DNA from 4 places in the Micromonospora sp. NPDC127501 genome. Region 1 is predicted to be linked to each of the others. Evidence: riboswitches for the same ligand, from Rfam matches in the RefSeq annotation. Region 1 holds a riboswitch; each other region holds the start of a gene.
What was found. A riboswitch is a leader RNA that binds a small molecule or an ion and turns the genes downstream of it on or off. The one in region 1 is predicted to bind cyclic di-AMP.

Region 1 (7,765 bases):
CGCGGGCTCGTGGGGCGGGTGGGATGCGTCCGGTTCACCCGGGAGTGACCCGGTAGGGTGCCTCGGTGCGGCCCTGCCGGGTCGTCGTGGGCGTCGCCGTCGCGCCGTCCGACGCCGCGACAGGAGGCTACGAGCGTGCTGGTGACCCTGCCGAGCGCCGGGATCCCGGCATGACGAGCGTCGCCGCGACGTCGGCCGCCCGGCCCGCACCCGCCCCGCCCCGGCTGCCCTCGCTGACCGGGCTGCGGTGGATCGCCGCGCTGCTGGTCTTCGGCTTTCACGCCGGCACCATGCGGATCATCGCCGAGCCGGACTACAAGGCCGTCATCGACGCGCTGTTCACCCTCGGCCTCTCCGGGGTGCAGTTCTTCTTCATCCTCAGCGGGTTCGTGCTCGTCTGGTCGGCCCGCGAGGGGGACTCCCGGCTCACCTTCTGGCGGCGACGGATCGCCAAGATCTACCCGAACCACCTGGTGCTGTTCGCGGCGACGCTGGTGGTCGCCTGGTGGTTCGCCGACCCGGTTTTGCCGGCGGCCGCGTTGGAGAACCTGCTGCTGTTGCAGGCGTGGGACCCCCGGCCCGGCTGGTTCTACAGCATCAACACCGTCAGCTGGTCGCTGTCCTGCGAGTTCTTCTTCTACCTCTGTCTGCCGCTGGCGCTGCCACTGCTGCGCCGGGCCCGGCCGAAGCTGCTCTGGGCGCTGATCGTCGCGCTGCCGCTGCTGATCCTCGCGCTCTGGCCGGCGCAGGAGTTGGTGCCGGAGGTGAGCCGCTGGTGGTTCACCCAGATCTTCCCGCCGGTGCGGTCGCTGGAGTTCTGGTTGGGCGCGGTGGCGGCCGAGTTGATGCGCCGAGGGCTCTGGCGCGGTCCCGGACTGACAGTGGCCAGCGGGGTGTTCCTGGTCACCTGGGTGGCGGCCGCACAGTGGATCCGCGCCGAGCTGTGGACCACGCTGCTCGCGGTCGCGTACCTGTTGGTGATCACCGCGGCTGCGGACGCGGACGTGCGGGGTCGGCGCTCGCCGTGGCGGTCCCGGCCGGTGGTCTGGCTCGGTGAGGTCTCGTTCGCCTTCTACCTGGTGCACGTGCTGGTGATGACCAGCGTGCTGCGCTGGAGCGGCACCTGGGGGGTCGGCTTCGCGGGCTGGCGTGGCCCGGCCGTGGTGCTCGGCTTCCTGGCGGCGAACCTGATCCTCGCCGGGCTGCTGCACCGCTTCGTCGAAACCCCGATGATGCGCCGGCTCGCGCCGCGCCGTGCGGCCCGTCCGGTGCCCGTCCCCCGACAACGGGTGGCCGGCGACGACGACGCACGAAACCCCGCGAGCAGCGCCCGCGGCGAGGTCGACGGACCTGCCGAGGAGGTCGGTCGGGCCGGCGGTCGATCAACGTACGTCGACCTGCGCTGACAACGTCCACCCTGGTCAACGGGGTCGGCGCGGCGTGATCCGACACGCCCGTGGTCGGTGCGCCCGGGTCAGCGCGACGGTAGCGTGGGGATGTGCTTCCGGTCGCGCTCACCTGTCCGCTGTGGTGGGTGGCGCGCTGGGCGACTCGGGTGCTGACCAGCCTCGCCGTCGTCGCGGCCCTGGCGCTCGGCGCAGGCCCGGCCACGGCCGCCACGCCGACACCCGGCCCGGTGCCGACGTCGAGCGCGGTGCCGGCCTCGGTCGCCGTCGGGTCGTTGGCGGCCTGCTACCGGCGCGGCGAGGCACACAGTGCGGCCCGCCCGGCCCCGGCGATGCCACCGGAGGCCGCCGAGGAATCGGTCCCGGCATGGTCGGTCGACACGCTGATGGCGCTCCCTGGCGATCAGGGCACCATCGCGGCCGGCGTGCTGCCGGTCGGCGCGGCCGAATCTGACCGGCTGCCTCTCGTCGACGCAGCGGACGGTCGGGCTTCCCGGGCCCCACCCGCGCGCTGAGCCACCGGGACGACCGTCCCGACACCGCGCCCTGTCGACCCACCCGCTCCCTGACCCGCCGACCCGTGGCCCGCCGTGGCCCGCCGGTCGGCGCGGCTTCCCATCGCACTGCTCTCTCCCCGAGGTGCCGACCATGGAGACCGTCGTCTTCTACCAGTTCGTGACCGAGGTGCCGCAGGCCGCCGCCATCTGGTCGACGCTGTTCCTGCTGACCCTGGGCCTGCTCGCCGTGCTGGCCGCGCGCCCCGAACGGGACCGGCCCACCGACGATGCGCTCCCGGCCGGGCCCACTGCCCGGGAGCTGGCCGCCGCCGAGGCCGTCGACCTGCGCCGCTACGCCGAGGAGGTGGCCGTCGCCGCAGCCGGCGCGACCACCACCGCCAAGCGCCGGCGTGCCGCCTGGCTGACTGCTCAGGAGCAACTGGAACAGGCCTGGATCGGGTACGACGAGGCGGACACCGCCGCGCGTCGCTTCGCCGGCGCCGGGGCGCTGCCCACCCCGCAGACCCCGCACACCCCCGCCGAGTACGCCGCCCGGGAACGCTATCTGCACCGGGCGGCGATGGCGGCGTACTGGCGGGGCGACCTGACCATGGCGCAGCTCGGCGACGTGTTCGGGCACCGGCGCGGCTGGGATCCCCGGCGACACCCGGTCGAGCAGGAGGTGCTGATCAGCCGGGTGGTCCGGGATGCGCGGCTGGCCGACTACCAGGTGGCCGCCGACCGTGAGCGGGCCGCCTGGCGCGACGCGGAGTTGGCCGCCGAGTCGGCTCGTGCCCTCGCCGAGGAGGCGTACGCGGCGGCGGCCCGGCTCCGCCCGACCCTGGTGCCAGCGCGCCGCACGGTGGCCGGGGCGTTGCGTCCCGCCGTCGTGGCACGGTGGCGCCCGGCCCGGGTGGGTTGAGCCCAATCCGTGATGTGAGGCCGGTCACCTGATCGCGAAATGGGACGGCCGGCGCGATCGGCGGGATTGTTCCCGCGATTGTGGCCGCGTTTTTTGCGGCCTGTCCGGTTGTCGCCCGCAGGCGTCGCCGTAACCGGTTGTCCCATCGAGTCACGTCATCGGTAATACGCGCAGAAATTGTCGCGCCAATTGGGGTTTACGCAGGTGAACCTGGCTTGGCAGGGCGTTGAGACGCCAGTAGTGTCGTCCCGTCCGGTGCGGTAACCGATCGCAAGACGCGACGCCGCATCGACCCGCTTAATCGTGATCAACGAACCGGGGACCCACCAGTAAGTCCGGGGTGAATCCGCGAGCCACGGCCCGCGGTAGGGCGTCTTCCCGCCCGAATCCGTCAGCTAACCCGGTAGGCGGTGTCGGAAGGAGTCCCATCCTCGTGCAGCACCTTTCCACCCCTCGGTTGTTCCCCCGCCTCCACGGCGCGGCGATGCACCCGCTCATTCGTCGCGTGACGGTGAGCTGACCCTCCGGGTCATCGCCTTCCCCGCCCGGCCGCGCCGGGCGTTCCCCTGAGCGGTTCACCATCCGCGGACCCCTGTCCGCGCGCTGGCGCCTGCCCGGATACCGGTCCGGCACCGGTGTGCCGCTCTCCCCCCGATCCGTGGAGGACCCCGTGAAGCACACCCTGCAGCGTCAGCTCCGCCGCCTCGCCACCGAGCGCCCGTACCAGATCGTCGCCGCCTCCGCCGCGGCCCTCGCGATCGCCACCACCACCGGCGCCCTGCTCACCACTGCCGACGACGCCCCGGCCGGCCAGCGCAGCGCGACCACGGTCGCCGAGATGCGCAGTGACGTCGCCGCCTCCCGCGGCGAGGCACGGGACGCGTCCCCCTCGGCCAGCGCCACGTCGACCACGGCCGCCCCGGCCACCAGCGCCGCGTCGCCCGCTGCCAAGGCCAGCAGCAACCCCGACCTGACCCGGAAGCCGGAGCGGCCGAAGCCGCCGGCGACCAAGGTGCTCGACTACGACTACGAGGCGCAGAACACCTACTACAACTGCGGCCCGGCGGCCACCCGGAACGCGCTCAGCGCCGCCGGCGTCGACCGCACCCAGGAGGAGCTCGGCGCCGAGCTGGGCACCACCGAGATGGGCACCAACTCGGCCGAGGACACCACCCGGGTGCTCAACGCCGAGGTGAAGGGCTCCCCGTACCGGACCCGGATGTTCCCCGGCGCGCCCAGCCCGGCCCAGATGGACCGCCTCCAGGCCGACGTGGTGAAGGCCATCACCGACGGCCGGGGCGTGGTGGCCAACGTCGTCGGAGACGCCACCGACACCGACGGCGGCTGGCACTCCTACGGCGGCGGGCACTACATCGCCGTCGTGGGCTACAAGGACAACGGTCGCACCGTGCGGATCGCCGACTCGGCGAACCCGGCCGACCCGTCGTACTGGATCACCACGATCGACCTGGCCAACTGGATCACCAGCCGGGGCTACTCCGCCTGACCCGGGCACGCTGACCGCCGCGGGCGCCGTCCCCCACAAGGGGCCGGCGCCCGCAGCGGTTGTCCGCGCGGTCCGTCATCGACGGCTCTCGTACCCGACCGTGAACCGTGGGAGACTGCGGCCGTGGTGGAGAAGACGGGTGGTCACGCCGGCCGCAGGCCGGTCCTGCTGCTGCTGCACGGCATGGGAGCAACCGGGGACGTGTGGTTGCCCTGGGCGCCGTACCTCGAGCAGCACTGGCCCGGACGATGGCTGGCACCGGACCTCGCCGGTCACGGCTGGGCGTCGCCGCTGCCGTCGTACTCCTTCGCGGGCTTCGCCCAGCAGATCGCGCAGGCCCTCGCCCCCGACGACCGGCTGGTCGTGCTCGGACACTCGCTGGGTGGGGTGGTCGGCCTGGCGCTCGCCGCCCGTGACGCCGGTGCGCCGGTGGACGCGGTGGTCGGGCTGGGCATCAAGGCGCTCTGGTCACCCGCTGAGCTGACCCGCGCCGCCGAGGTCGCCGCCCGCCCCGTGAGCTGGTTCGCCAGCCGCACCGAGGCGGCTCGCCGCTACCTGCGGGTGTCCGGGCTGGCCGGCCTGGTCTCGCCGGACCACCCGGTGGTGGACGCCGGGCTGCGCCAGGTCGACGGCCGGTGGCGCCTCGCCATGGACCCGACCGCCTTCGCCGTCGGCGAACCCGACCTGGCGGCGCTTCTGGCGGCAACCGACGTGCCGGTGGTGCTGGCGCGCGGGGAGAACGATCCGATGGTCACCGACGAACAGCTCAAGGAGTACGGCGTACCGGTCGCCACGCTTCCCGGTCTCGGGCACAACGCGCACGTGGAGGACCCGGCAGCGGTGCTGGCGCTGCTCGACCCGTACCGCTGAGCGGCTACGCCGGTGTGGACGCGGTCAGTGTCTCGGCCGGTGCCAGCTCCCGGCGGGCGGCGGTCAGGAACGCCTCGGCGTACGCCTCGGCCGGGAAGTCACCCAGGTAGCGGCGGCGGGTGGCCCAGCGGGCCTCGGCCAGCGGGTCGGTGTCCAGCAGGTCGGTCAGCACCGCGTCCACGTTGGACATGTCCCGGCGCAGCACGTAACCCGACCCGGCCAGTGGGAACCGCTCCACGAACCGGTCGCCCTGGTCGCCCATGTCGGTGACCGCGTACGGCTTGCCGGAGTAGAGGAAGTCCGAGATCACGCCGGACACGTCGGAGACCAGCGCGTCGGCGGAGTTGACGCACTCGGTCAGGCTCAGCTGCCGAGCCGCCGCGCCGACCACATGCTGGCGGCCGGTGCGGGCCCGGTCGGCGACGAGCAGCTCGGTCAGGCGGCCCAGTTGGCGGGCCGACGCCGGGTTCTGCGTGGTGTACGGGTGGGCCCGCAGGATCACCGTCGCGCCGCGCTCCAACAGCCGGCGCAGCAGGCCTTCGGCCACCGGAAGCGAGCAGTAGTCGGCGTCGGCGTGGTGCCCGGTCCAGGTCGGCGTGTAGAGCACCGTCGGGTGCGCCAACCCTCGCGCGGGCTCCGGGCGTACCTCGATCGACTCGACCTGTGGGCGACCCACCACCACGAACTTGTCCGCCGGGATCTGTACTCCGGCGCGGGCGTACCGGTCGATCGCCGCCTGCCCGGCCACGAAGATCCGGTCGAAGATCCCCGACACCGGGTTGGCGCTCGGCGCCTTGTCGCTGTCGCCGTGGTGCAGCTGGATGTGCGTGAGCTGGGTGAACCGGACACAGTGGCTGTTCTTCGCACCGTGGTTGACGTAGAACGCCGCCCGCAGGCTCGGCACCAACGCCTGGTCCATCGCCCCCAGGGTGGGGCAGTAGACCACCGGTGCGTCGGTGGCCGCCGCGATCGGGGCCAGGAACTCCGGCTCACGCAACACGACCAGGAACGGCCGCCCGATCCGTTCCAGGTACGGCAACCACATGGTGACCTGGTATTCCGAGCCGGGAGGCGCGGAGAAGTAGAGCAGGAACTCCGGCTGGTGCCGGCGCAGCGCGGCGGCCACCGACCCGCCGCCGGCCCTCGGCCGGAACCGCCGTCGGGCCAGGTCCAGCGCGACCGCACCGGCGCCCGCGCCGACCAGCAGGCTGGCGGCCAGCGCCACGCCGGCCGGCAGGGCGAGCGCTGCGGCGAGCGCCAGGGCGGCGAGCAGCCCGAGCAGGGCCGTGCCGAGCCGGTCGGCGATCAGCGGCGTCCAGGCGCGTACCGGCAGGTTGGCCGCCCGGATCTCCAGGCCGCCGGCGGTGCGTAGCGGGCCCACCAGCAGCACCAGCCCCAGCAGGACCAGCCCGGTGGCGACCAGCGCGAGGTTGAGCCCGTCGTCCAGCCGCCGGGAGTAACCGACCAGGACCGCCGCGGCGATCAACGCGGTCTCCGCCACCAGGTCGGCGCCCGGCCGGATCCGTTGCTCGGCGGCCGAGGCGGCCAGCGCGGCGACGGCCAACGCCAGCCCCCACCCGGTGGCGCCGGTGAGCGCCAGCACGACAAAGGCCAGCACGGCCAACCCGGTGGTCAGGCACCGGGCGGCCAGCTTTCGGACCAGGTCGCCGCGCATGTCGCTCCGTTCGTGGTTCCGCAGCCGTCGGCGTCAGTTCGCGGACGTCGCGCCGGCCGGCGTCTCGACCCGACCCGACCCGGACTGCGCCGGCACGCTCGGCGTGGGCCCGTCACCGGGCGCCCGGCGTACGTCGATCACCTGGCCGGTCAGATCGGAGATCAGCACGTCCAGCGACGACTGGGCGACGGCCTCCGCGGCGAGCAGGGTGTGCTCCGGCTCCTCGCCGAAGGCCCGCGTCCGCATCGGGGTGGCGGTGCGCTCCGGGTTGATGCAGTTGACGCGGACACCGACGTCGGCCCACTCGTCGGCGAGCGCCTGGGTGAGGTTGACCAGGGCGGCCTTGGTGGCCGAGTAGAGCGCGTAGCGGGCCCGGCCCCGGGTGTAGGAGCTGGAGGTGTAGAGCAGCAACTGGCCCTTGGTCTGCTGGAGGTACGGGAGGGCCTGGCGGGCGATGGTCACCGGGCCGACGAAGTTGACCTGGAGCAGCCGGTCCATGGTCTCCTCGTCCATCTCGGCGAGGGCGCCCTTCTCCAGGATGCCGGCGGTGACCACCACGTGGTCGATCCGGCCGGTGGCCTCGAAGGCGGTCGTCAGCGCGGCCTCGACGTCCTCGGCCCGCTCCACATGGGTGCCCGTGCTGGAACGGCTGAACGGGAAGACCTGGGCGCCGTAGCGCCGGGCCAGCTCGGTCAACTCGTGACCGATGCCGTAGCTGCCGCCGAACACCACGATGGTCCGGCCGGTCAGCTCCTCGCTGTAGCTGCGGTGGTCGGTCAGTCGGGGCGCCTGCGCGGCGGCGAGCTGGAAGAGCTTGTCCGCCAGGTGCACGTCGACCGGGTGGGTGACCTTGATGTTCTCGTCCGAACCGTCGATCACCTTGATCGG
Region 2 (7,765 bases), on a different contig from region 1:
CGGTGCAGGTGTCCAGCATCAACACCATGCCCGTCGCCGGGTTCCGCAGACCCGGCTGATCCACCTCGCGCGACACGACGGCCCCCGGTCACCGACCGGGGGCCGTCGTGGTTCTCAGCGGGGAGCGCCCACCGGGGACGGCAACAGCTGCACGTCGGCGAGGTCGACGTACATGATCCGGTGGCCGAACTGGATCTGCGCGTACCGGTTCTTGCCGCGGATCACCGTCCAGTCGCCAGGTGAGGAGCCGTCGAACGTGCTGGCCCGGTAGTACTCGCCGGCCAGCACCGCGCCGACGGCGTACCGCTGCCCGGCGGCCAGGGTGTACTGGAGCGGCGAGATCGCCTGGTAGGGCACCCCTTCCGGGTACGCGGACTGCTCCGGGTACGCCCGTCCGTAGACCGGAACGGTGGTCCGTCCGGGCTTCGGCGTGGCCACGACGCCGACGGTCCAGCTGGCGGTCGGCGCGGACGCCGGGTTGTGGAACCAGGCCCGCTGCCCGAGGTACCAGATCGCCGTCCAGTCGCCCTGCCGTCCGGCCAGCGCGTACGTCTGCCCGGCGGACGCCCGGGCCCCGTGGTCCGACACGACCATCGTGTTCGGGCTGCCGTCCGGGCGGAGCGCGATGTCGTTGACCAGCGGCGCGTCCGCGGACGGTGCGCTGCGTAGCACCACCGCCGAGGAGCCGCGTGGCGCACAGGGCACGCCCGGGGTGACGCAGTCGGTGAACGCCGGCTGGTTGGTGGTGTAGTCCGGGTCGATCCGGACCATTCCGGTGGCCGGGGTGCCGGTGTCCAGTCGAGGGGCGTGCAGCAGGTCGAAGTAGTGCGTCCAGTCCCAGTACGGGCCCGGATCCCAGTGCATTCCCCGCACTGTCGAGGCGATGGTGCCGGGCACGTTGTCGTGCCCGATGATGTGCTGGCGGTCCAGTGGGATGCCCAGCCGCAGCGCCAGGTGCCGGACCAGCTTCGCCGAGGTCCGGTACATCGCCTCGGTGTACCAGGTGCCCTGCGCCGCGAAGCCCTCGTGTTCCAACCCGATCGACTTCGCGTTGACGTACCAGTTGCCGGCGTGCCAGCCGACGTCCTTGGTCTTCACGTGCTGCGCGATGTGCCCGTCGACCGAGCGCAGCGAGTAGTGCCAGCTCACGTAGGTCGGGTCCTGGACGAGTTTCAGGGTCGTCGCCCAGCTCGCCTCGGTGTCGTGGATGACGATGTACTCGATCTTCTGCCGTGCGGGCCGGTCGGAGAGGTCGTGGTTGCCGTAGTCGCCGTCGCCGAACGCCTCGTAGGGCGCCGGGATCCATTCGCAGGAGATGGTGCGCGGGCACTCCACCCCGTCCGGGCGGGCCAGGCGGCGCAGGCCCAGCCGGTCCAACCAGGAACGCTCGGGCCGCACCACGCGGGCTGGCAGGGTGACACGCTGGCCGTCGTCGGTCACCCGGGCTTCGCCCGCGCCGATGGTCGTGAAGACCTCGTCGGCGAAGGCCGCTGCGGCGTCGGCGCTGTCCGCGCCCGAGTAACGGGCCACCGCGCCGTACCAGGCCGCCGGGTCGGTGTCCGCGCCCACCGGCGCGCCCAGCTCCCTCTGGTACGCGCTCAGCAGCGCGGCCCCACCCCGGATGTTGAGGCCCGTGTCGGTGCGCAGTGCCTCGGGGGTGGTGCCGGTCAGCGTGGCGGCGGCGTCCACGGTCTGCAACGCGGCGGTGGACGGCGCGGGTGCCTCGACCGGCCGGGTCGCGGGCACCCGGGCGGGACGGGAGTCGTCGCCGCGTGGGTCCTCGGCGCCGGCGTCGTGGTGGCCGCGCCCGGGTAGGGCGGCCACGTGCCGCGCGTCGGTCAGGTGCATCGGGCCGTAGCCGCCACTGGTGCTCGGTGTGCCGGCGTTGGTGTCCCAACGCGACTCCAGGTAGGAGACGCCGAGCAGCACGACGGCCGGCACGCCGTACTCGGTGGCCGCTGCGGCGTACTGCTGCTGGCGGTCGGTGGTGGGCGCGGCGGCGGCCGGGCCGCTGGAGAGTGGCACCGTGGTCGCGGCGGCGACCACGGTGGCGGCGAGCAGTGCGCGCCAGCCGGTCGACAGGGTTGGATGGTGCATCGAACCCCCTAGATTCTCGCGGAGTGAGGTCAGGTCACCATCGCGCCGTCCGGGAGGTCGCGTCAATACCTTTCCATCTATCGAAGCATGCGGAAAGAATTCTTCACACACGGTCGGTGACCTCGTCCAATCCGTACGGAGTGTCACTGCCGCACGGGTTGCGGATCGGTAACAAGCGTCTCTACTCTGGTCATTCGTCGGCCCGACAGCAGCTCCGCCCAGCCCGGGCGGTAACGGACCGACACCGCCGAGTCGTTTCCGAGCGAACCGGGGACCCAGGTCCCTCGGGGTGAATCCGCAGCCACTGCGGTAGGGCGCCGACTTCCCGCCCGAACCCGTCAGCTAACCCGGTAGGCGGTCAGGAAGAAGGAGTACGGAACCCCGGTGGCACTCCATGCCCCGCGGCCGTCGTCCGAGCGGTCGGCATCAGCCGGCACGCCGTCGATCGTGCCGCGCCCACGCTGGTCCCGCTTCACCACCGCACTCGCCGCGCTGGCCGGCGTCGCCGTCGTCCTGACCGGCAGTGCCACGGCGGCCCACGCCGACCCGTCCGTCGCCGAGATCGAGCGCCAGATCGACGCCGACTGGAACAAGCTCGAACCGATCATCGAACGGCACAACGCCACCCGCATCGACCTCGCCGCGAAGCGCAAGCAGGCCGACGCGCTGGCCGCCCGGATCACTCCGCTGGAGCGCCAGGTCGACGCCGCGATGGACAAGGTCAGCGCCCTGGCCGTACGCGCCTACAAGGGTGAGAACGTCTCGACCGTCAACGCCGTGCTGGGCAGCCGGTCGCCCAGCGAGGTGGTCGGCCAGCTCGAAATGCTCGACCGCTTCGCGCACAACCAGCAGAAGGACGTACGCCAGGTGGCCGACCTGCGCGACCAGCTGGCCGCGCAGAAGGCGCCGCTGGACGAGATGGTGGCCCAGCTGACCCGCACGGAAGCTCAGCTGGCGGCGAAGAAGAAGCAGATCAACGACGAGATCGACCGCCTGCAGAAGCTGCGCCTCAAGGTGTACGGCAGCGGCGGGGGCGGTCCGCTGCGCCCGGCGCCCTGCCCGGGGAGCTACCCCGGCGGCGCCGCGGGCACCGCTGTCAAGTTCGCCTGCGCGCAGATCGGCAAGCCCTACGTCTGGGGTGCCGAGGGCCCGAACTCGTACGACTGCTCCGGGCTGATGCTGGCCGCCTGGGCGAAGGCCGGCGTGTCGCTGCCGCACAACGCCGCCGCGCAGAGCCGGGTCACCAAGAACGTCAGCAAGGGCGACCTGCGCCCCGGCGACCTGGTCTTCTACTACAGCGACATCCACCACGTCGGCATGTACGTCGGTGGCGGCTGGGTGGTGCACGCCTCGCAGGCCGGTCAGCCGGTCAAGATGAAGAAGGTCGACGACGGCCCGATCCACAGCTACGGCCGTCCAGGCTGACCCAGGATGACCGAAGGGCCCGTCGCGATCACCTCGCGGCGGGCCCTCGTCGTCTCGGTCCTGGCGGCTGAAGCTCAGCGGGTGGGCCAGGTGCGCCAGTGCTGCCAGGCGCGGCTGGGTGTCGGCCCCCGCTGGCCCTGGTAGCGCGAGCCGTAGACCACCGAGCCGTACGGGTGCTCGGCCGGCGAGGAGAGCCGGAAGATGCAGAGCTGCCCGATCTTCATGCCCGGCCACAGGGTGATCGGCAGGTTCGCCACGTTCGAGAGTTCCAGCGTCACGTGACCGGAGAAGCCCGGGTCGATGAAACCGGCGGTGGAATGCGTGAGCAGCCCGAGCCGGCCCAGGGAGCTCTTGCCCTCCAGTCGGCCGGCGAGCTGGTCACCCAGCGAGATGACCTCCAGTGTCGAGGCGAGCACGAACTCCCCCGGGTGCAGCACGAACGGCTCGCCGTCGGGGACCTCGACGGCCGAGGTCAGGTCGTCCTGCTGCATGGCGGGATCGATGTGGGTGTAGAGGTGGTTGTTGAAGACCCGGAACAGCCGGTCGAGTCGGACGTCGATGCTGGACGGTTGGACCAGAGTGGGCTCGAACGGCTCCAGGCCCAGCGTGCCGGCCTTGATCTCGGAGACCAGGTCGCGGTCGGAGAGCAGCATCGGACCACCATAGCCGCGTTGCCGAAAGTGGCCGGATTCGGTGCCGGTGACCAGCGCGTCGAGGTCGCTGCTCGTACATTTGTTCGATAGAATGCCCACATGGCTTCCTGGTCCGAATTCGCCGCCGACGAGCCCCGACTCGCCGACGGGATCCGCGTTCTCCTCCAGCAATACGGGCCGGGCTTCGGCTATCTGGCCACGGTCCGTGCCGACGGCGGGCCCCGCGTCCATCCGGTCTCCCCGGTCATCACCGCCGAGGGGCTGTTCTGCTTCATCATCGACTCGCCCAAGCGCCGCGACCTCGAACGTGACGGCCGTTACGCGTTGCACTCCTTCCCCGCGGAGGAGAGCGACGACGAGGCGTACGTGGCGGGGCACGCCCGTCCGGTGACCGATCCGGTCCTCGTGGCGCAGTTGGCGCACAGCGCCCGGGCCGAGCCGCAGGTCGACTGGAGGCTCTTCGAGTTCACCGTCGACGTGGCCATGCTCACCCGCCGCGAGCAGCACATCGCGGGCATTCCGGGCCTCGCGCCGGGTCGACCGGCCGTTCGGGTCTGGCTCGACCCAAACGCCCCGTCGGCGGGGGCCGTGCCCCTCGCCGTCCCGCAGGCGCGCCCGACCCGCCTCAGCCGTGACGTCCAGTGCACGGCCGCCTGACCACAACCGGAAGGTTCATCGGTGCCGGCTCCGTCGTAACGGAGCCGGCACCCGCATGATCACCTAGCTTTCAATGAAATCGCGGTGTCCCAACGCTCCGGATGCCCCGACTTCCAGAAAGCCGAGTGGATCAACCCGGGGTCGACCCGGGCGGAGCGGTACGCGGACGGCAGCGGTCGGCGGGGGACCTGGGTGCACGGGCTCGACGACTCGGGTACAGTGGTGCCGCTTGCGGGTGTAGTTCAATGGCAGAACATCAGCTTCCCAAGCTGACAGTGCGGGTTCGATTCCCGTCACCCGCTCCACCACGAAGGCCCTGGCCAGGACGAGAGTCCCCGCCAGGGCCTTCGATGCTGTTGCGGCCAGCAGCGCTCGCGGCCGACAAGGCCCTGAAGGCCCCTCAACCCCGGCCGTTCCTGCGTTAACCTCGCCTACCTCCCAGAGCGTTCAAGTGGTGGGAGGTACACACACCATGCAACGACCTCGGGAACTGGCGCCACCGGAAGGCTTCGCCGAGTTCGTCGCGGCGCGCTCCGATGCACTGCTGCGTTCGGCCTGGCTGCTTACCGGTCCTGTAGGGCGGGCGTTCCGGGGAAATCCGGCCACCGGCCGTGCGTGGAGGTCATGCCGAAACCGCCTGGAGCCCCGTACCCGCCGCCGTTGGTGGTCGGGCGCCCAGCGGGAACTCACCGACGGTGCGCCAGGGGCTTACGTCAGGTGTTCCGGCGATGAGTCGGACCGTGTCGATGGCCGCGTTGATCGGCAGGTGCGCGGAGATGGTTTCCGCGGCGTGGCTCAGCACGGGCTTGGCGGCGTCGTGACCGATGGTCAGGTGCGGCACCACCTCGCTGTGCGCCCCCGCGTACGGGGGTGCATCGGGAAACCGTTGCCACACCGCCTCGGTGAGGTCGCGGAAGGGCCGATCTGGCTGCGGAGCAAGCCAGACGACCGTGTCACCGAACCAGTCGACGTGCGTCAGTGCGACGTCGAACCGTGGTATCTCGGCGATGGTGTCACGCAGCACGGCCAAGGCATGCTCGTCGATCTGCTGCGGAGGCAGGAACGGGTAGAGCACTGTCACGTGCGCTGGCACGCCCCACCCGGCGGCTCGGTCCAGCGATGCCCGGAACCGGCCCACCGCCTCCTCAGCCTCGGGTATCGGCACGATGAGCGCGGTCTGTGTCGGTTCCATGCCCTGCGGCCTCCTACTGGTAGTCGGCGAAGACTCGACGCTCCACGCCGTCCACGGTGACCGGGCCACCGTGGGGAAGGATCCACTGTGGTCTGGTGTGACCGAACGGGATGCCGACGCAGACGACCGCCTCGGGGTTGTAACGGGTCACCACGTCGACGACCGTGTCGCGCTGCTGCTCGCGGAGCCGTGCCCGATCCGCGGCCGGGGGTCGACGGGTGTGGTCGGAGACCGGCGGACGGGCGACCAGGACCGCGTCGACGGCGCTGAGAAGACCGCGCTCACCCAGCGATCGGACGATCCAGCCGACCTCGCGGGCGGGGAGAAGCTCCTCCGACGTCTCGATGATCAGCACCCCGCCCTGCAGGACCTCCGGGGGAAACGGGAAGCGTCCCGCTGTCAGGATCCACTGGATGACTTCCAGGCAGCCACCCCAGGTGGGGCCGGTGACTGCGCGGGACGGCCCGTGCCAACTCCACGGCTCCGTCGGCTCGCGCTCCCCAAACGACTTCAACGCCTGCGGATCTGCCCAGTCGATGCCGATGTCCTCGGACTCACCCGGGTCGGTGATCTCCAGCCGCTCCCCGGTGAGTAACGCCGCTCGCAGCGAGCGGACGTGGATGTCGTCGACGGCAGGCCCGGGGCCGAGGTGCACCTGGGAGGATCCGCCGTAGAAGCTGGCGATGCCGAGGCCCCAGAGCCAGTGGTGCAGATTGGTGTTGTCGCTGGTGCCGAGGAACGGCTTCGGGTCGGCTCGGGCCAGGTCGGCGTCCAGGTGGGGGATGACAGTGATCTGGTCGTCGCCGCCAATGACGGCGAGAATGCCGCGTACCTGGGGGTCCGCGAAGGCGGCGTTGATGTCCGCCGCCCGCGCTGCCGCGCTCGCGCCCACCTGGCGGGTGGTGGGATATTCAACCGGGACGAGGCCGGTCAGGTCGGCAAGCCGTCGCATGGCCTGCTCGTGGATCCCGGGATAGGCACCGGCCGCAGCGAAGGACGGTGAGAGGACCGCGAGGCGGTCTCCCGGGCGTGCCTTCCGAGGACGAACAAGCTCATGCACCATGTCGAGATCCAACAGGTGCGCGAGCCCGTACGCATCTCATTTCGTACGGGTTCCAGGAGAACCGGATGCTTCTCACGTTCGTGGCAAGATCTGCCAGGTGCAGGTCGCGATGCTTGGTCCATTCGAGGTTCGCACGGACGTCGGCACCGTCATCGACGTGCCGGGTGCGCGGCTGCGCGGGCTGTTGACCGCCCTCGCGCTCAGCCCGGGTCACGTGGTCCCGAAGGGGATCCTCGTCGACTGGATCTGGGGCGAACACCCGCCAACTGACGCGGCGAACGCCCTGCACCGCCTGGTTTCCCGGCTACGCAAGGCGCTGCCGGAGGGGTCGATCGAGGGACAGACGGACGGCTACCGGTTGATGGTCGAACCCGACGTCGTCGACGCCGTACGGTTCGAACGCCTCGTCGGCCTGGCTCGCGATGACGAGGGCCCGCAGCGGGTACGGCGTTTGCGCGAGGCCCTCGACCTGTGGCGCGGGGCGGCGATGCAGGACGTCGGTCTGGTCGGCAGCACGGCGCTCGATGCGGCGGTCACCCGATTCGACAGGCTGCGCCTGACCGCCCTGGAGGATCGCTTCGACGTGGAGGTCAGCCTCGGCCACGGTCCGGAGTTGGTCGCGGAGCTGACCGATCTGGTGGCCGAGCACCCGGTGCAGGAACGGTTGGTTCTCGCGTT
Region 3 (7,765 bases), on a different contig from region 1:
TCCGCGATCCGCTCCGGCTTGCTGCGGCGGTCCAGCAGGTTGGTTCCGAACATCGTGGTTACCTCCTCGGGTGCCGAAGCCGCCGGCCACTTCGGACTTCGGCGTCTTTCCAGCGCGTCACGGTGTCGCCTACCCCGCAGTGCCCCGCGTCAGCCGAACGCAAACCCCGACCGCCGCGGAGCACCGGTAGCACGGCGCGCCGAAACCCGGCGCGCCACCGAATCAGCGCACCGCTGACACGGCGACACCTCGGGCGAAATCATCGTCATCGTCGTCATCGTCGCCCCCGCCACCGAAACCGCAGGCCAGGACGAGGGCGAGCAGAACACCGACGCCGGCCAGCCCGGCAAGTCGCTTGATCATCGAAGATCCTCTCCGTCACGGTGGTGTCCCGGCCGATGCTAGGGCGCGTCGGCAACCGGGGGCGCCGATCGTGCCGGCCGACGGTGGGCGACACGCCGACGGCACACGGGCAGGCGGACGTCATGGGCCGGTTGTCGGGCGTGCCGGGTCCGGACCGCTACCCTGGTTCGGCGGCGCGTCGGTCACGACCGATCGTCGATGGTCAGATAACGAAAAGTCTTGAGTAATCAGATACTGAAAAGTGCGGATATGGGTGGCTTTGTGGGCCCGGATCCGCGAATTGCTCATCCCGAGGGGTGGCGACCGAGGCCGTCGGAGGAATACTCTCGGTCGCGGCCCGCGTACTGATGAGGCGCCCGGGGGACGGGCGGGTGGAGGTGCTCGCGTGAGCCTGTCGATCGTGAAGTCGGTTCTGTCCGGTGGTGTCGTGGAGATCGCCCCACGGGGTGAGATCGACGTCGACACAGCGTACGAGGTGCGCGAAGCGATCGCAGAGGTGCTGGCCAAGGGCCGCCCCCTGCGCATCGAACTCAACATGAGGTTGGTCACCTTCATCGACTCGGTCGGCATCAGCGCCATGGTCGCCGGCTTCCAGACAGCCGAGGTCAGCGACGTCAAGCTGGTGGTCACCGAGCCGAGCCGGTTCGTGCACCGGCAGCTCTGGGTGACCGGCCTGCTCGGCCTCTTCGGCGCCCCGGAGCCCTACTTCGCCGGCGCCGCCACCCCCGAGGTGCTGCCCGGCGCCTGAGCGTGCCGGGCGTCCCCGTCAGGGCTGCTCGTCCAGGCCGGTCAGGTCGATGTCGGTCGCCTCGGTGACCGCTCGGATGGCCGTCACCGACGCGTACCCGGCGGCCAGCAACGCCACGTCCGTGCCCGGCTGTGCGGCCTGCCCCGGCTCCTCCAGCGAGGTACGGACGAACCCGTGGCCGGATTCGGCCACCGTCATCTGCACCTGACCGAAACTGGCCAGGGTGCCGCGCCGCACCCCGCGCAGTTGCCCGTGCGGCAGGTCCGGGGTGTTCACGTTGAGCACGCTCTCCATCGGCGCGGAGGTCAAGCGGGGGAGCAGGTCCAGGGCGACCCGCGCGGCGGTGCCCCAGTGCCGCTCGGCGTCGCGTACCCGGGCGGCGGCGTCCACGGCGGCGCCACCGCTCGCGGCCGTCGCCTCGCCGGCCGAGAGCACGTCGAGGGAGACCGCCATCGCCCGGCAGCCGTTGGTGGCGGCGGTGAACGCGGCGCCCACGGTCCCGGAGTGCAGCACCGCCCGGCCGGCGTTGGCGCCCCGGTTGACGCCGGAGAGCACCACCGACGGCGGTGGGCCGAACGCCCCGTGCAGGGCGATCAGCGTGATGAAGCCCGGGGACCCGGCGACCCCGTACGCCGGCACACCTACCAGGTCCGGCAGCGGGTGGTCGTTCACGACGACCCGCCCGTCGCGCTCCATGGCGCTCATCGCGGCGCTGGTGCCGCTCGCCTCCTCCATCGGCGCGGCCACCACGACGTCCAGGCCCCGCTGCCGGGCAGCCCAGGCCAGCGCCTGGATGCCCGGCGCGGCGATCCCGTCGTCGTTGGTGATCAACACCCGCAGGGTCATCGCTCGACCACCCGGCCGGCCAACTCGTCCGGCGTGGTCCGCTCCTGTTGCCGGCTGTCCGCCGGCACCAGCCGGACCCGGTCCACCAGGCCGGTGATCGAGTCCAGCCGCCCGGTGCCCAGGCCGTGTCGGGTCACGTTCAGCGCGCCAGCGGCGGCGCCGGTGCGGATGGCGGTCCGAATGTCCCCGCCCCTGGCCACGGCGGCCGCCACTCCGGCGGTCATCGAGTCGCCCGCGCCGCGCGGGTCGGCGGCCTCCAGCCGGGGCATCTCGACCTGGAACAGCTCCCCGTCGATGAGCGCCAACGCCGGCTGGTCGGCGCGGCTCACCACCACCGTCTCGGCGCCGCCCGCGTGCAGCTCGTACATGGCCCGGGTCAGCTCCTCGGTGTCGTCGCTGTGGGCGCGGCCGTCGCGGATCAACTCCTCGTGACTCACCTTGAGGAAGAACACCCCGCTCTCCAGTACCGAACCGAGGTGATCGCCGGAGAGGTCGACCACCACCCGGCCGCCGTTCGCGCCGAGGTCGGCGGCGAAGCGTCGGTACAGGTCGGCCGGTACGAGCCACGGTTCGTTCGGCCCACTGAGGATGCTCACCGAGGCCCGCAGGCCCTCGCCGAGGGCGAGGTTGTACAGCTCGTCGATCTCGTGCCGGCTCAGCGGCTGCCCGGGCACGTCGGCGATCTCCTGCCGGGAGCCCTCGCGGCGATCGTGCACGTACCCGCCGCTGCCGGAATCACGGACCACCACCTTGAGGTCCACGCCCTCGCTGACCAGTAGGGGCTCCAGCACCTGGCCGATCTCACCGCCGAGGGCGGCGCAGAGCACCACGTCGACTCCGAGGGAGATCACCATCCGGGCCTGCCAGACGCCCTGTCCGCCAGGGTGCAGGTGCAGCTCGGGGTGGTCGTTGGGCTGGTCCACCGTCACCGTCAGCTGTGGAGTGGGCGCGAAGACCATCACGTGCCCACTCATCGGTCGTCGCCGTTCATGCTGGCCGCCCTCCGGCATCTACGGAAGTTTTGTACTAAACGACCTTAATGGCGCAAGCGGTCACAGGCCGTCTCATCCGCCCGGTCCGGCGCGGCGCTGAGGGCCCGGGGCGTTGCCAGCCAGACATCGGTACGAGACGATCGGGCGACCAACGACGGCGGGAGACGGTGTGCTCAGCAGCGGTACCTTCAGCTACACCGTCCAGGCCCGGTGCTCACCCGCCGAGGCGGCAGCGTTGCTCAGCAACCTGACCCGGCAGGGCGAGTTGCATCCGCTGATCGTCCGGGTTCGCCGGGTGCCGCCCCGGCCCGGCGCCCAGGCCAGCTACACGATCAACGACCGGTTGGCGGCCGGTCCGCTGCGCTTCCGGACCACCTACCACGCGGACGTGCTGATCAGCGAGGCCGACGAGATCGTCATGGTCGCCCGCCAGTGGCCGGCCACCACGGTGCGAAACCACACCCGACTACGCGCCGAGCCGGACGGCCTGGTCCGCATCGACGTCGAGATCACCCTGACCGCGCCGAGGCCGCTGTTCCGCTACGCGTTCCGCCAGGCCCAGGCCGCTCACCTCGCCCTCGCCACCCGGCTGGGCGCCGCCCTGGACCGCACCGGCAACCCCCCGCCCACCTGACCCGCCCCCGCGCCGCCCCGCGTTCGGCGCTGGCGCTGCACCATCGTGCTCAGGACCTGGGTGTCACTGCCGTTCAGCAGGCAGAGCGCGCCCGCTGCGTCGATCTTGCAGTTTCGGTTGTCAATATCAGCGGGATGCCCCATCTGTCGGGACAGTAAGTGCAAGATCGCGGGGCAGGGCAAGGCTCTTGCGCTCAGCGCGACGGCTTTGACCTGCTCCCCGCGTGCACCGGCGGCGACGCCTACTTCGTGGTTACAGCGCGGTCGCGGCTCGTGTGGGCGGGTCGGGCGGCGGGACGCCTGCCCCACGGCTTGTAGGTGGACAGCACCGTCGCGATGATCATCAGGCTGGTCGACACCGCCGGCGCGATGACCAGGTCGGCGCGATCTCGTGCGGGCAGGGCGCCGCCGACCGCTCCAGCGTGCCGCAGGTTCGGGGTGAGCAGGAACAGCACCAGCCCGACCATCACCGTGGTGAGCACGAGCTTGACCAGCACCCAGCGGTGGCGCAGCAGGCCCCACGGGGTGAGCAGCGAGCTGGCGACTCCGATCAGCCAGACCAGAACGCTCAGCGGCGCGAACAGCACCGTGCCGACCAGGGCCGTGACCGGATAGACCACCGCCGGGTCGGCCCCCCGCTGCACGGCGATGCCGAGGGTGAGCAGCACCAGGTCGGCGCCGAGCCAGCCGAGCGAGGTGACGAGGTGCAGGGTGAGCAGCGCCTTGCGGGTGGTGGGTCGGATCCTAGGCATACCGCGATGCTGCCCGCGGACGGCGGCCGGGTCGTCCGACGAGCGACGACATCAGGGGTACGCCCGGCGACGTAGCCCGGCCCGGACGCACGTGATGCCTGTGAGCCATCACGACTCACAGGCATCACGACTGCGTGGGTCAGTAGACCGACAGGTGTACGTGGTTGGTGTGGTCGGTCGACGGGGTGCCGTGCGCCCCGCTGTACGACTTCCACCCGCTGCTGGGCAGCCAGATCTGCCTGTACCAGATCACGTAGAGCACGGCGAGCCGGTCCGCGTTGCGGATGAAGTACGCGGCCAGGTTGTTGCCGTACGTCTTGTCGCCGCCGGTGGCGTTACCGCCGAAGCCGCCCTTCTGCGCCGCGAAGTCGCAGGCCCGGCCCTTCGGGTGTTCACCCGAGCCGCTGGGGCGGTGGCACGAGACGTACCTGGTGAATCCCGCGGCCTTGGCCTGGTTGAGCGCGTGCAGGGTGCGGGGGGTGATGCAGCCGTTGGCCGGGGTGGGGTCGTTGACGCTGCACGACTCGGAGGGCCAGGAGCCGTCGGAGTTGCGCGGCGCGGCCGTCGCGTTGGCGCTGGAGGTGCCCCGGTTGGAGCTGGTGTCGGCGGTGGTCTGCGGCTTGGGTGTGGTGGCCACGGTCAGGGCCCGTTCGGCCTGCTCCTTGCGCTTGGCCATCACCGCGACCTGCTTGCGCTGCTCGTTGATCTCGCCGTCCAGGGCGACCCGGGTGCGGTTGGCCTTGTCCTTGCTGTCCAGGAGGTCGCGCAACACCCGGTCCTCGTTGGCCGCCACCGCGTCCAGCGCGGCCGCCCGGTCCATGAAGCCTTCCGGGGTGTTGCTGTTGAGCAGCGCCGACATCGCGCCGAGCCGGCCAGTGCGGTAGGCCACTTCGGCGATCTCGCCGACCTTGCCGTTGCGCTGGTCGATCTCGACCTCGATGGTCTTCAGCTGGGTGGCGAGCTGCTTCTGCCGCTGAATGGAGGTGTCCAGGGCGCGCTTCGCGTCCAGGTAGCCCTTGCTGGCCGCCTCGAGTTGGGCCCGCAACGCCGGGGTGCCGCCCTCCTCGTCGGAGTCGGGTGCGGCGGCCCGCAGGCCGGTCGGGGGAGCGGCCGAGGCGGTGCCGGCCGGAAGCGCGACGCCGAGGGCGAACATCGCGACGATCAGGGCCGCCAGTCGGGCGGCGGGTGGTCGTGCTGGTGCCACTGCGCATGTCCTTCCGTCAGCCGCCGACCGGGTTAGCTGACGGGTTCGGGACGGAAGATCCCTACCGCTGACGCGGATACACCCCAGGAACATGGTTCCCCGGTTCGCCCAGTTGGGCGATTAGGCGGCGACCGCCACCGGCGCCGGGAGGGCGCCGCCTGGTGGAGGCCGGGACCGAGCCTACCGGTGCCAATGGGGCCGCTGCAGCCAATGTGACGGACGGTGCGTGCGACACCACGGAAAATTACGGCAAAAGCGGAGGAAGGCTGTGAAAACCCCCGTCACCACTCGATGGAGCCACACGCTCCGGAAGCGGCGCCGGGCTCGATCTGCAACGTCGCGTGCTCGATGCGGAAGTCGTCGTGCAGGGCCGTACGCGCCGCGGTGAGCACCGCACCGACCTCCGCGCCGGGTGCCATGGTCAGGTGGGCGGAGGCCACCTCCATCCCCGAGGTGAGCGTCCAGACGTGCAGGTCGTGCACCTCGACGACACCGGGGACGGCGGCGAGCCGGTCGTGCACGGCCGTCACCTGGAGGTGCTCCGGGGCGGCCTGCACCAGGATGCGGATGGCGGCGCGGGCCAGCCGCCAGGTGCGCGGCAGGATGAACACGCCGATGGCGACCGCGACCAGGGGGTCGGCCCACCACCAGTCGGTGACGGTGATGAGCAGCGCCGCGCCGATGACGCCGAGCGAGCCGAGCAGGTCACCGAGCACCTCCAGGTAGGCGCCCTGGAGGTTGATGCTCTCCCGGACTCCGGCGCGCAGCAGCGCGAAGGCGGCGATGTTCGCGAGCAGGCCGAGCACGGCCACCGCGAGCATCGGGCCGGCGATGACCTGGTGCGGGTCGCCGAAACGGCGGATCGCCTCGATCACCACGTAGATCGCGACGCCGGAGAGCAGGACCGCGTTGGCCAGCGCGGCGAGCACCTCGAGCCGGTAGAGCCCGAAGGTGCGCTGCGGGTCGCCGGTGGCCCGCCTTGTCGCCGTGATGGCGGCGAGCGCCATCCCGATGCCGAGCACGTCGGTGAACATGTGCCCCGCGTCGGAGAGCAGGGCGAGCGAGCCGGTGTGCAGGGCGACCACCGCCTCGACCACCATCAGGGTGGCGAGCAACCCGAACGCCGCCCAGAGTCGACCTCGGTGCTGGTGTGCGGCATTGGCGACGGACCCATGGTGGTGGTCATGACCTGCGCCCACGAGAACCACCTTCCGCCGCTGGTCGGGACCCGGTCAAATGTATGCTCACATCGCTATGTGTGCAAGTGTACGGGCGGGGCCTTCCGCTGAGGGCAGTCCGCACACGTCAGCCGGTCGGGTCGATGGTGGTGAGCCGCTGGGTGGCTCGGGAGAGCGCCACGTACAGGGTGCGCACCCCGGCGCCCGGATCCGCCCGGATCTCGCTCGGGGCGACCAGCACCACCCCGTCGTACTCCATGCCCTTGGCCTCGAGGCTGGTCACCACCTGCAACCTCGGCGCGCCGAGCGCGCCCAGCCACCCGGCGACCTCGTCCCGGCGGGGGACCGGCGTGATCACCCCGACCGTGCCCTCCACCTCGGCCAGCAGACCGGCGGCGGCCTCCACTGTCGCGGTCTCCAACCCCGTCGCGGGCACCACCAGCTCCACCGGCTCGACCCCGGTGGAGCGCACGGCGGTCGGCAGCGGCAGGTCCGGGTAGAGCCGACGGATCTCCGCCGCCGCCACCGCGAAGATCTCCGCCGAGTTTCGGTAGTTGGTGGTCAGCGTGAAATCGTGTCGCTTGCGCCGGCCCAGCGCCTGGTCGCGGGCTCGGGTCAGCTCCTCCGGATCGCCGGTCCACGCGGTCTGCGCGGGGTCGCCCACCACGGTCCAGGAGGCCAGTCGGCCGCGTCGACCGATCATCCGCCACTGCATCGGCGAGACGTCCTGTGCCTCGTCCACCACCACGTGCGCGTACTCCCGGTAGTCCTCCGGACGCTCCCGGGCCGCCGCGCGGGCGGCCCGCTGACGTTCACCGAGGGTGCTCAGCTCACGGACGCCACCGGCGAGCTGGAACGGATCGCGTCGCGCACGGGCCGGCTGCGCGGGCTTACCGAGCAGCGCGTCCAACTCGTCCAGCAGCGCCACGTCGGCGATGGTCAGCCCGGCCGAGTCCAGGTTTCGGTACGCGGCGTTGAGCAGCCGGATCTCCGCCGAGGAGAGGATTCCCCCGGCGTACCGACGCAGCCGGTCCGGCTGCGCCAGCCAG
Region 4 (7,765 bases), on a different contig from region 1:
CGGGAAGATTGCCCAGGGGGTGGCCGAAGTCAACGTATGAAATCTAAATCACGCATACCTTGACGCATCTTACGGTGCGTGTGACGGTTGAGCGCGAGCCAGCGCCCGCCGCCGGGCCGGCGGAAAGCCGGCTTGACCAGGTCAGATGCGTCGAGACGAGGTGCGGGATGAGTCATACCGGGAGCTCCGGCGGTCAGCCGGGTTCGCAGCGGACCACCGAGCGGGCCACCGCGCTGAGCGAGCCGACCCGGGCGTACGCCGAGCTGGTCGCTGGCAATCGGCGCTTCGTCGATGGCGCCCCACGCCACCCCAACCAGGACGCCGGGCACCGGGCCGCCGTGGCCGACGGGCAACACCCGTTCGCGGTGATCGTCGGCTGCTCCGACTCGCGACTGGCCGCCGAGATCATCTTCGACCGGGGCCTGGGCGACCTGTTCGTGGTTCGCACCGCCGGGCACACCACCGGCCCCGAGGTGCTCGGCAGCGTCGAGTACGCGGTGACCGTCCTCGGCACCCCGCTGGTGGTGGTGCTCGGCCACGACTCGTGCGGTGCGGTGCAGGCCGCCCGGGAGTCCGCCGCGACCGGTACCGCGCCGAGTGGCCATCTGCGCGCGGTGGTCGACGCCGTGCTGCCCAGCCTGCGTCGGGCCGCGGCCGAGGGCGTGGACGACATCGACGGCATCGTCGACGTCCACATCGCCCAGACCGTCGAGACGTTGCTCGGGCAGTCGCCCGTGCTGGCCGACGCGGTGGCGCGGGGGCGGTGCGCGGTGGTGGGGGTGTCCTACCGGCTGGCCGCCGGAGCGGTGCGCCCGGTGGCCGCCGTACCGGCCGACCTCGCGACGTTGGCGACCCCGGCCGGATCGCCCGGGTCGACCGACTCGGCCGCGGCTGCCACGGTCTGACGCGACGAGGGCCGCTCCGCGTCACGCGGAACGGCCCTCGACGGGGATCGTGCGGGTCAGAGCAGCGACATGTGGACGTGGTCGGTGTGGTTCGACGGCCCGCTGTACGAACTCCAGCCGGTGGCCGGGAACCAGATCTGCCGGTTCCAGATCACGTAGTAGATGCCGAGCCGGTCGGCGTTACGGATGAGGAACGCGGCGACGTTGTTGCCGTACGTCCGGGTGTCGTTGTTGTGCCACGGGGAGAACCCGCTCTTCTGTAGCGACCAGTCGCAGGCGCGGCCCTTCGGGTGCTCCCACGGCCCGCCGGGGCGGTAGCAGCCGACGAACCGGTTGAAGCCGGCCGCCTTGACCTCCTTGTACGCGTGCAGCGTGCGCGGCGTGATGCAGCCCGACGTGGTGGGGTCGTTCTCGCTGCACGACTGGGGCTTCCAGTCACCGTCGGCCGTGCGACCCGGGCCGATCTTCGCGACCTTGGAGGTGGCGTCCACCAGGCCGCCGGTGAAACCCTTGCCGCCGACGAGGGAGAGCGCCTTGTCGGCCTCGCTCTTGCGCTTGGCCATCAGGGCGGTCTGCTTCTGCTGCTCGCGGACCTCGGTGTCGAGGGCCAGCTTGGCCTGCTCGGCGCGGGCCTTCACCTCGTTGACCTCGGAGAGCTTCTTCTCGTTGACCATGTTCATCTCGTCGAGCATCCCGGCGCGCCGGACGAACGAGTCGGGAGCTTCGCTCTCCAGCAGCATCGCGACAGCGCCGATCCGGCCGGTCCGGTACGCCTGGGCGGCGATCTGCCCGACCTGCGGGGCCAACGCGTCCAGGTCGGCCTTGGCCCTGTCGACCTCCGCGGCCAACTCGGCCTGGCGCTTCTTGGACTTGTCCAGCTTGGACTTTGCGGCGGAGTAGTCGCGGTTGGCCTGTTCGATGACGTCGTTGAGCAGCTTGGGCTCGCCGTCCTCCTCGTGCCCGGAGGGTGTGGGATTCGTCGGGGCGGCGTGCGCCGGGAGCGGCCCGGCGAGCACGGTCAGTGCGGCGATCACGGCCACCACGGGTGTCATCCAGCGGCGTAGGGGTGCCGTCACAATGTTCCCTTCCGTCGACCGCCGACCGGGTTAGCTGACGGGTTCGGGGCGGAAGTGGCCCCTACCGCTGACGCGGATTCACCCCAGGTACCTGGGTCCCCGGCTCGCCGGTTGGCGATTGGGCGGTGGCACCGCAGGCGCCGCTTCGCGCCTTCATCGGTGACCGGCAGCGAGGTTACCCGAGAGTCGACCGGGTGAGCTACGCCTGGATGCCGACCAAAAGCGTCATTTCGCCATAGCGTTGAGTGACCAGTGACGCGGTTCTCAGGGTGGATGCCCGATCTGGTCACGCTGAGGAGTGTCACCATGCCGTATCCGTGCTCCTGTTCGACTTCGGCCACCGGTCGGTGGCCTCGGATGGGGGTGCGGTCCGCGTCCGGCCCGGCTCGTCGGAGCCGGCCGTTCGCGGTGAGCTGAGTGCGGCCAGTGCCTCGCTGCGGTCCGGCTGGGGCCGGGGCGCGGGAGCGTCGGTGGACGCCTCTGCAGCGTTACGCCCGGCAGCGCTCACCACCGCGGCCAACCCGGTGGTCAACGGAACGGCGGCGATCAGACCGAGGGTGGCGACCGCGCTGCGGACGATCTCCTGCGCGAGGAACTCACTGGTGAGGATCTGCCCGATCGGCCGCGAGTCGGCGGTGAGCAGGAGCAGCAGGGGCAGTGACGCACCCGCGTACGCCAGCACGATGGTGTTGACAGTGGAGGCGATGTGCGCGCGGCCGACCCGGGTGGCGGCGCGGTACAGCTGCAACCGGGTCAGCCCGGGGTTGGCGTTCGCCAGTTCGGTGACGGTGGCCGCCTGGGTGACCGTCACGTCGTCGAGCACCCCGAGCGATCCGATGATGATCCCGGCGAGCAGCAGACCGTGCAGGTCCACGTCGCCCTGGAACATCGACAGGGTGGTGGCGTCTTCGCTGCCGAAGCCGGTGAGGTGGGTCGCGGCCGTGGCGATGGTGGCGAGCACGCCGGTCAGCACCAGACTGCCGAGGGTGCCGAGCACCGCGACCGAGGTCTGTGCGGTGACCCCGTGGGTCAGATAGAGCACCACGAACATGATCAGGGCCGCGCCGACCACCGCCACCAGCAGCGGTGACCTGCCGGCGCTGATGCCCGGCAGCACGAAGGTGAGCAGGATGGCGAAGCTGGCGGCCAGCCCGGCGAGCGCGGCCAGACCTCGCCACCGACCGAACGCGACGATGGCGGCCGCGAAGATCACCGCCAGCCACACCATCGGGGTGCCGCGTTGGTGCTCGGCGATGTTCCAGTTGCTGGTGGTGGGATCGGTCGGGTCGGCCAGTTCGACCAGGATGACCTCGTCGCCGACCTCGACCCGGGGTGCCCCGGGTCCGTCGGGCACCGGTGTCCGTACCTGCTGGCCGGCGGTCGGCCCGTCGTCCACCCGGACGTCGACGGTGCCGCACCGCCCATCGCCGACCCTCGGTGTGCCCTCGGGGACCGATGGCACCGACGGGCACGGCTCGCTCACCACCCGGGTGACGGTGCCGGGGTAGCGCGGCACGTCCGCACCACCGTCGGTCTGCGGTGAACCACCGCGCGGCCAGAGCAGCACCGCGGCCAGCACCGTGGCGACGAAGAGGGGTACCACCGTCACGACGAGGATCCGTCGCACCCGTGGTGGGGCGGACGGAGCACTGTGGGTGTGGTCGGAACCCAAGGCGAGACTCCCAACGATCCGGTGCGGGATACGGGTCAGCGGGCCGGGCGGTTCACCGTTGCGGTGGAAACGCGACGGACGGCGGGGCGGATCGCTGCCTGACGACCGCTTGATCACGGACGGTCAGTGCTCGGCCCGGTCGGCCGGGAGCGACGCCACGACGTGGCGGCGCCGGTGCCCGACTGTGCAGCGGCATTCGGAGGGCCATCGTGGGAGATGCTAACCAGCCCTCCTGGGGGTTGCAGGTCGTGGCGGAGTGTCGGGCGGCCGAACCGCTCGCGTGGCGCTCTCCGGGGCGGCATGTTGGAGCCATGCCCGCCTCGTCACCGCCCGATCCGGACCGACCGCGACGCGCCGAACCCATGCCGCACGACAAGCACGCCGGGCACGACAAGCACGCCGGGCACGATCCGGCGATGTTCCGCCGCCGGTTCTGGGTCTGCCTGGTGTTGACCGTCCCGGTGGTGCTGACGAGTCGTCTCGTGTCCGATCAGCTGGGCCTCGCCGGGGACGACGGCGTCCCCGGTCAGGCCTGGGTGGGGCCGGTGCTCGGCTCGGTGGTGTTCTGGTGGGGTGGGTGGCCGTTCCTGGTCGGTGCGGTTCGGGAGGTGCGGGACCGGGCGCCCGGGATGATGCTGCTGGTCGCGATGGCGATCACCGTCGCGTACGCCGCGTCCCTGGCGACCAGCGTCGGCGCCTTCGACCTGGACTTCTGGTGGGAGTTGGCCGCGCTGGTCACCATCATGCTGCTCGGGCACTGGCAGGAGATGAAGGCCATCGGGCAGGCTCGGGGAGCGCTGGCGGCGCTGGCCGCGCTGTTGCCGGACGAGGCCGAACGGGTGGCGGCGGACGGGCGGGTCGAGGCGGTGCCGGTGACCGGTCTGCGGATCGGCGACGTGGTGCTGGTCCGGCCGGGGGGTCGGGTGCCGGCGGACGGCCGGGTCGTCGAGGGCGGCGCTGAGCTGGACGAGTCGATGATCACCGGGGAGTCGCGGCCGGTCGCCCGGTCGACGGGCGATCGGGTGGTGGCCGGCACCGTCGCCACCGACTCGGTGATCCGGGTGCGCGTCGAGGCGTTGGGTGAGCAGACCGCCCTCGCCGGCATCCAGCGGATGGTCGCGCAGGCCCAGGCTTCCGGTGGACGGGCCCAACTGTTGGCCGACCGGTTCGCCGCTGCGCTGTTCTACCTGGCCACCGGCACCGCCGTGCTGACCGTGGTGGTCTGGACCGCGCTCGGTCAGCCGGACGAGGCGGTGGTTCGTGCGGTCACCGTCCTGGTGATCGCCTGCCCGCACGCGCTGGGTCTCGCCATCCCGCTGGTCGTCGCGCTCTCCACCGCGCTCGCCGCACGGTCCGGGATTCTGGTCAAGGACCGGTTGGCCCTGGAGCGGATGCGGACCGTCGGCGCGGTGCTCTTCGACAAGACCGGCACGCTGACCCGGGGCGAGCACGGGGTGACCGACCTGGTGACGGCGTCCGGCGTCGAGCGGGACGAGGTGCTGCGGCTCGCGGCCGGTGTCGAGTCGGAGAGCGAGCATCCGTTGGCTCGGGCGATCGTGGCGGCGGCCGGGCGCGCCGGTCCGGCCCGGGCGGCCGGGTTCCGGGCGCTGCCGGGCCGCGGTGTGAAAGCGACAATCGACGGTACGGAGTTCGCGGTGGGCGGGCCGGCGCTGCTGCGGGAGCTGGGCCTTCCGCTCCCGGCGGAGTTGGAGGCCGCGACCGGGCGGTGGTCGGCGCGGGGTGCCGCGGTGTTGCACCTGGTGCGGCTGCCGGACGCCGTGCTCGGCGCGTTCGCGTTGACCGACGAGGTGCGTCCGGAGGCCCGGCGCGCCGTCGACGAGTTGCGTGCCGAGGGTGTCCGCACCATCGCCATGATCACCGGTGACGCCCGGTCGGTGGCCGAGGCGGTCGCCGCCGACCTCGGCTTCCGACCTAGCGTCGACGAGGTCTTTGCCGAGGTGCTGCCGGCGGAGAAGGACGACCGGGTGGCCGAGCTCCAGCGGCGGGGGTTGGTCGTGGCGATGGTCGGTGACGGGGTGAACGACGCGCCGGCGCTGGCCCGGGCGGACGTGGGCATCGCGATCGGCGCGGGCACCGATGTGGCCATCGAGTCCGCCGGGGTGGTGCTGGCATCCTCGGACCCGCGCGGGGTGGGGGCCGTGGTCCGGCTGTCCCGGGCGTCGTACCGGAAGATGCGACAGAATCTGGCCTGGGCGGCCGGCTACAACGTGGTGGCGCTGCCGCTGGCCGCCGGGGTGCTGGCCTGGGCCGGGGTGGCGTTGAGCCCGGCGCTGGCCGCGGTGCTGATGTCGGCGTCCACCATCGTGGTGGCGCTCAACGCGCAGTTGCTGCGCCGGGTCCGTCTCGACCCCGCGCCGGACTGAGCGCGGTCAGCCGCGCTTCATGAGCCGACCGACCGCTGCCATCATCTCGGTGGCCATCTCGTCGGCCCGACCCTCGGCGGCGCCCTCGTGCATGCAGTGCCGGGCGTGCCCGTCGAGCAGCCCGAGGGCCACCTTGTCGAGGGCGGCCTGGATCGCGGAGATCTGGGTGAGCACGTCGATGCAGTAGCGGTCGTCGTCGACCATCTTCTCGATGCCCCGGACCTGCCCCTCGACGCGGCGGAGCCGCGCGAGCAGCTGGTCCTTGCTGGCGGTGTATCCGCGGATCGGAGTGGGTGCGGTCATGTCGACAAGGATAGCGTACCCCCAGGGGGTATGGTACGGTCGGTTCTGTTGAGATACCCCCACGGGGTACCGGTACCGCGAAGGAGACGATCCAATGGTCAACACGACGTACCAGGTCCAGGGCATGACCTGCGGGCACTGCGTGAGCGCGGTGAGCGCCGAGGTCAGCGCCATCGAAGGGGTGCGCGACGTCCAGGTCGACCTCGCGGCCGGCCGGGTCACCGTCAGCAGCGATCAGCCGCTGGACACCGCTGTGGTCCGAGCCGCGGTCGACGAGGCCGGCTACGACCTCGTCGACGCGTGATCGGCGGGCCGGCGTGCGTACCGTGACGAGACTGGCCGGGTTCGCCGTCGGCCTGGCGGCGGTCTTCGGCGCGACCTACGGGATCGGCAGGGTCGTCGACCCCGCCCCGGTCACCGAGAGCCGACACGACGATGCCGCCACCGCCCCGACGGCGGAGGAGCGGGGCGGGACGGGCGACCGGCTTCCCGGCGGGCTGCTCGTCTCCGAGCGCGGCTACACCCTCGAACTGGCCGCCGCCCCGGCCGGCGAGTTCGCCTTCCGGATCGCCGGTCCGGACGGCCGCCCGGTCACCCGGTACGACGTGGCGCACGACAAGCAGATGCACCTGATCGTCGCCCGTCGGGACCTCTCCGGCTTCCGTCACGTCCACCCGGAGTTGGCCCCGGACGGCACCTGGCGGGTCGACACCCCGCTGGCCGGCCCCGGGCAGTGGCGGGCGTTCGCCGACTTCACGCCGACCGGGGGTGAGCCGCTGACCCTCGGCGTGGACGTGACAGTCCCCGGCGAGTTGACCGAACGGCCGTTGCCCGCCCCGGCGACCAGCACCACCGTCGACGGCTACACGGTCACCCTGACCGGAGCGCCGCAGCCCGGCCGCACGTCGTCGCTGACGCTGACCATCAGCCGGGACGGGCAGCCGGTCACCGACCTGGAGCCCTACCTGGGCGCGTACGGGCATCTGGTGGCACTACGTCGGGGCAATCTGGCGTACCTGCACGTGCACCCGGACGGAACGCCCGGCGATGGGCGCACCCGGCCCGGTCCGGCCGTCACCTTCCTCGCCGAGGTGCCCTCGGCCGGCAGCTACCGGCTCTACCTCGACTTCCAACACGGCGGGCGGGTGCACACCGCCGAGTTCACAGTGGTCGCCGGCGTCGCCCCGACCGGAGAGGCACCCACTCCGAGCGGACCCGCACCGACCGGCGGGACCGACCACGGCACCCCCGGGCACGGACACAACTGACGGGACCAGACGATGACCACCACCAGCAGACCGCTGCCCGAGGCGCCGAACCGGATCGAACTGGCGATCGGCGGGATGACCTGCGCCGCGTGCGCCGCCCGGATCGAGAAGAAGCTCAACCGGATGGACGGGGTGAGCGCCACCGTCAACTACGCCA

Region 2: linked by a shared signal. The riboswitch ahead of ABTW72_RS06050 (C40 family peptidase) and the one ahead of ABTW72_RS09100 (C39 family peptidase) in region 1 are both predicted to bind cyclic di-AMP.
Region 3: linked by a shared signal. The riboswitch ahead of ABTW72_RS18555 (coiled-coil domain-containing protein) and the one ahead of ABTW72_RS09100 (C39 family peptidase) in region 1 are both predicted to bind cyclic di-AMP.
Region 4: linked by a shared signal. The riboswitch ahead of ABTW72_RS22180 (coiled-coil domain-containing protein) and the one ahead of ABTW72_RS09100 (C39 family peptidase) in region 1 are both predicted to bind cyclic di-AMP.

What each region holds. Positions count from the first base shown of each region.
Region 1 covers NZ_JBEORJ010000003.1:374,278-382,042, reverse strand. The annotation lists gene ABTW72_RS09115 (acyltransferase family protein) at 171-1,406, shown strand; gene ABTW72_RS09110 (hypothetical protein) at 1,499-1,921, shown strand; gene ABTW72_RS09105 (hypothetical protein) at 2,055-2,825, shown strand; cyclic di-AMP (ydaO/yuaA leader) riboswitch at 3,110-3,250, shown strand; gene ABTW72_RS09100 (C39 family peptidase) at 3,484-4,332, shown strand; gene ABTW72_RS09095 (alpha/beta fold hydrolase) at 4,456-5,202, shown strand; gene ABTW72_RS09090 (CDP-glycerol glycerophosphotransferase family protein) at 5,207-6,877, opposite strand; gene ABTW72_RS09085 (D-ribitol-5-phosphate cytidylyltransferase) at 6,911-7,765, opposite strand, start outside.
Region 2 covers NZ_JBEORJ010000002.1:437,101-444,865, reverse strand. The annotation lists gene ABTW72_RS06060 (C40 family peptidase) at 1-59, shown strand, start outside; gene ABTW72_RS06055 (N-acetylmuramoyl-L-alanine amidase) at 115-2,097, opposite strand; cyclic di-AMP (ydaO/yuaA leader) riboswitch at 2,333-2,468, shown strand; gene ABTW72_RS06050 (C40 family peptidase) at 2,545-3,522, shown strand; gene dcd (dCTP deaminase) at 3,597-4,175, opposite strand; gene ABTW72_RS06040 (pyridoxamine 5'-phosphate oxidase family protein) at 4,275-4,832, shown strand; tRNA gene ABTW72_RS06035 (tRNA-Gly) at 5,064-5,137, shown strand; gene ABTW72_RS06030 (2'-5' RNA ligase family protein) at 5,455-6,024, opposite strand; gene ABTW72_RS06025 (LD-carboxypeptidase) at 6,038-6,976, opposite strand; gene ABTW72_RS06020 (ATP-binding protein) at 7,185-7,765, shown strand, end outside.
Region 3 covers NZ_JBEORJ010000007.1:204,525-212,289, forward strand. The annotation lists gene ABTW72_RS18520 (hypothetical protein) at 1-53, opposite strand, end outside; gene ABTW72_RS18525 (hypothetical protein) at 223-363, opposite strand; gene ABTW72_RS18530 (STAS domain-containing protein) at 749-1,111, shown strand; gene surE (5'/3'-nucleotidase SurE) at 1,130-1,957, opposite strand; gene ABTW72_RS18540 (PfkB family carbohydrate kinase) at 1,954-2,931, opposite strand; gene ABTW72_RS18545 (SRPBCC family protein) at 3,119-3,583, shown strand; gene ABTW72_RS18550 (hypothetical protein) at 3,825-4,334, opposite strand; gene ABTW72_RS18555 (coiled-coil domain-containing protein) at 4,474-5,538, opposite strand; cyclic di-AMP (ydaO/yuaA leader) riboswitch at 5,544-5,675, opposite strand; gene ABTW72_RS18560 (cation diffusion facilitator family transporter) at 5,820-6,737, opposite strand; gene ABTW72_RS18565 (HelD family protein) at 6,844-7,765, opposite strand, start outside.
Region 4 covers NZ_JBEORJ010000010.1:34,986-42,750, forward strand. The annotation lists gene ABTW72_RS22175 (carbonic anhydrase) at 168-905, shown strand; gene ABTW72_RS22180 (coiled-coil domain-containing protein) at 962-1,981, opposite strand; cyclic di-AMP (ydaO/yuaA leader) riboswitch at 1,986-2,116, opposite strand; gene ABTW72_RS22185 (YibE/F family protein) at 2,283-3,653, opposite strand; gene ABTW72_RS22190 (heavy metal translocating P-type ATPase) at 4,016-6,037, shown strand; gene ABTW72_RS22195 (metal-sensitive transcriptional regulator) at 6,044-6,340, opposite strand; gene ABTW72_RS22200 (heavy-metal-associated domain-containing protein) at 6,435-6,644, shown strand; gene ABTW72_RS22205 (DUF8832 domain-containing protein) at 6,658-7,608, shown strand; gene ABTW72_RS22210 (heavy metal translocating P-type ATPase) at 7,621-7,765, shown strand, end outside.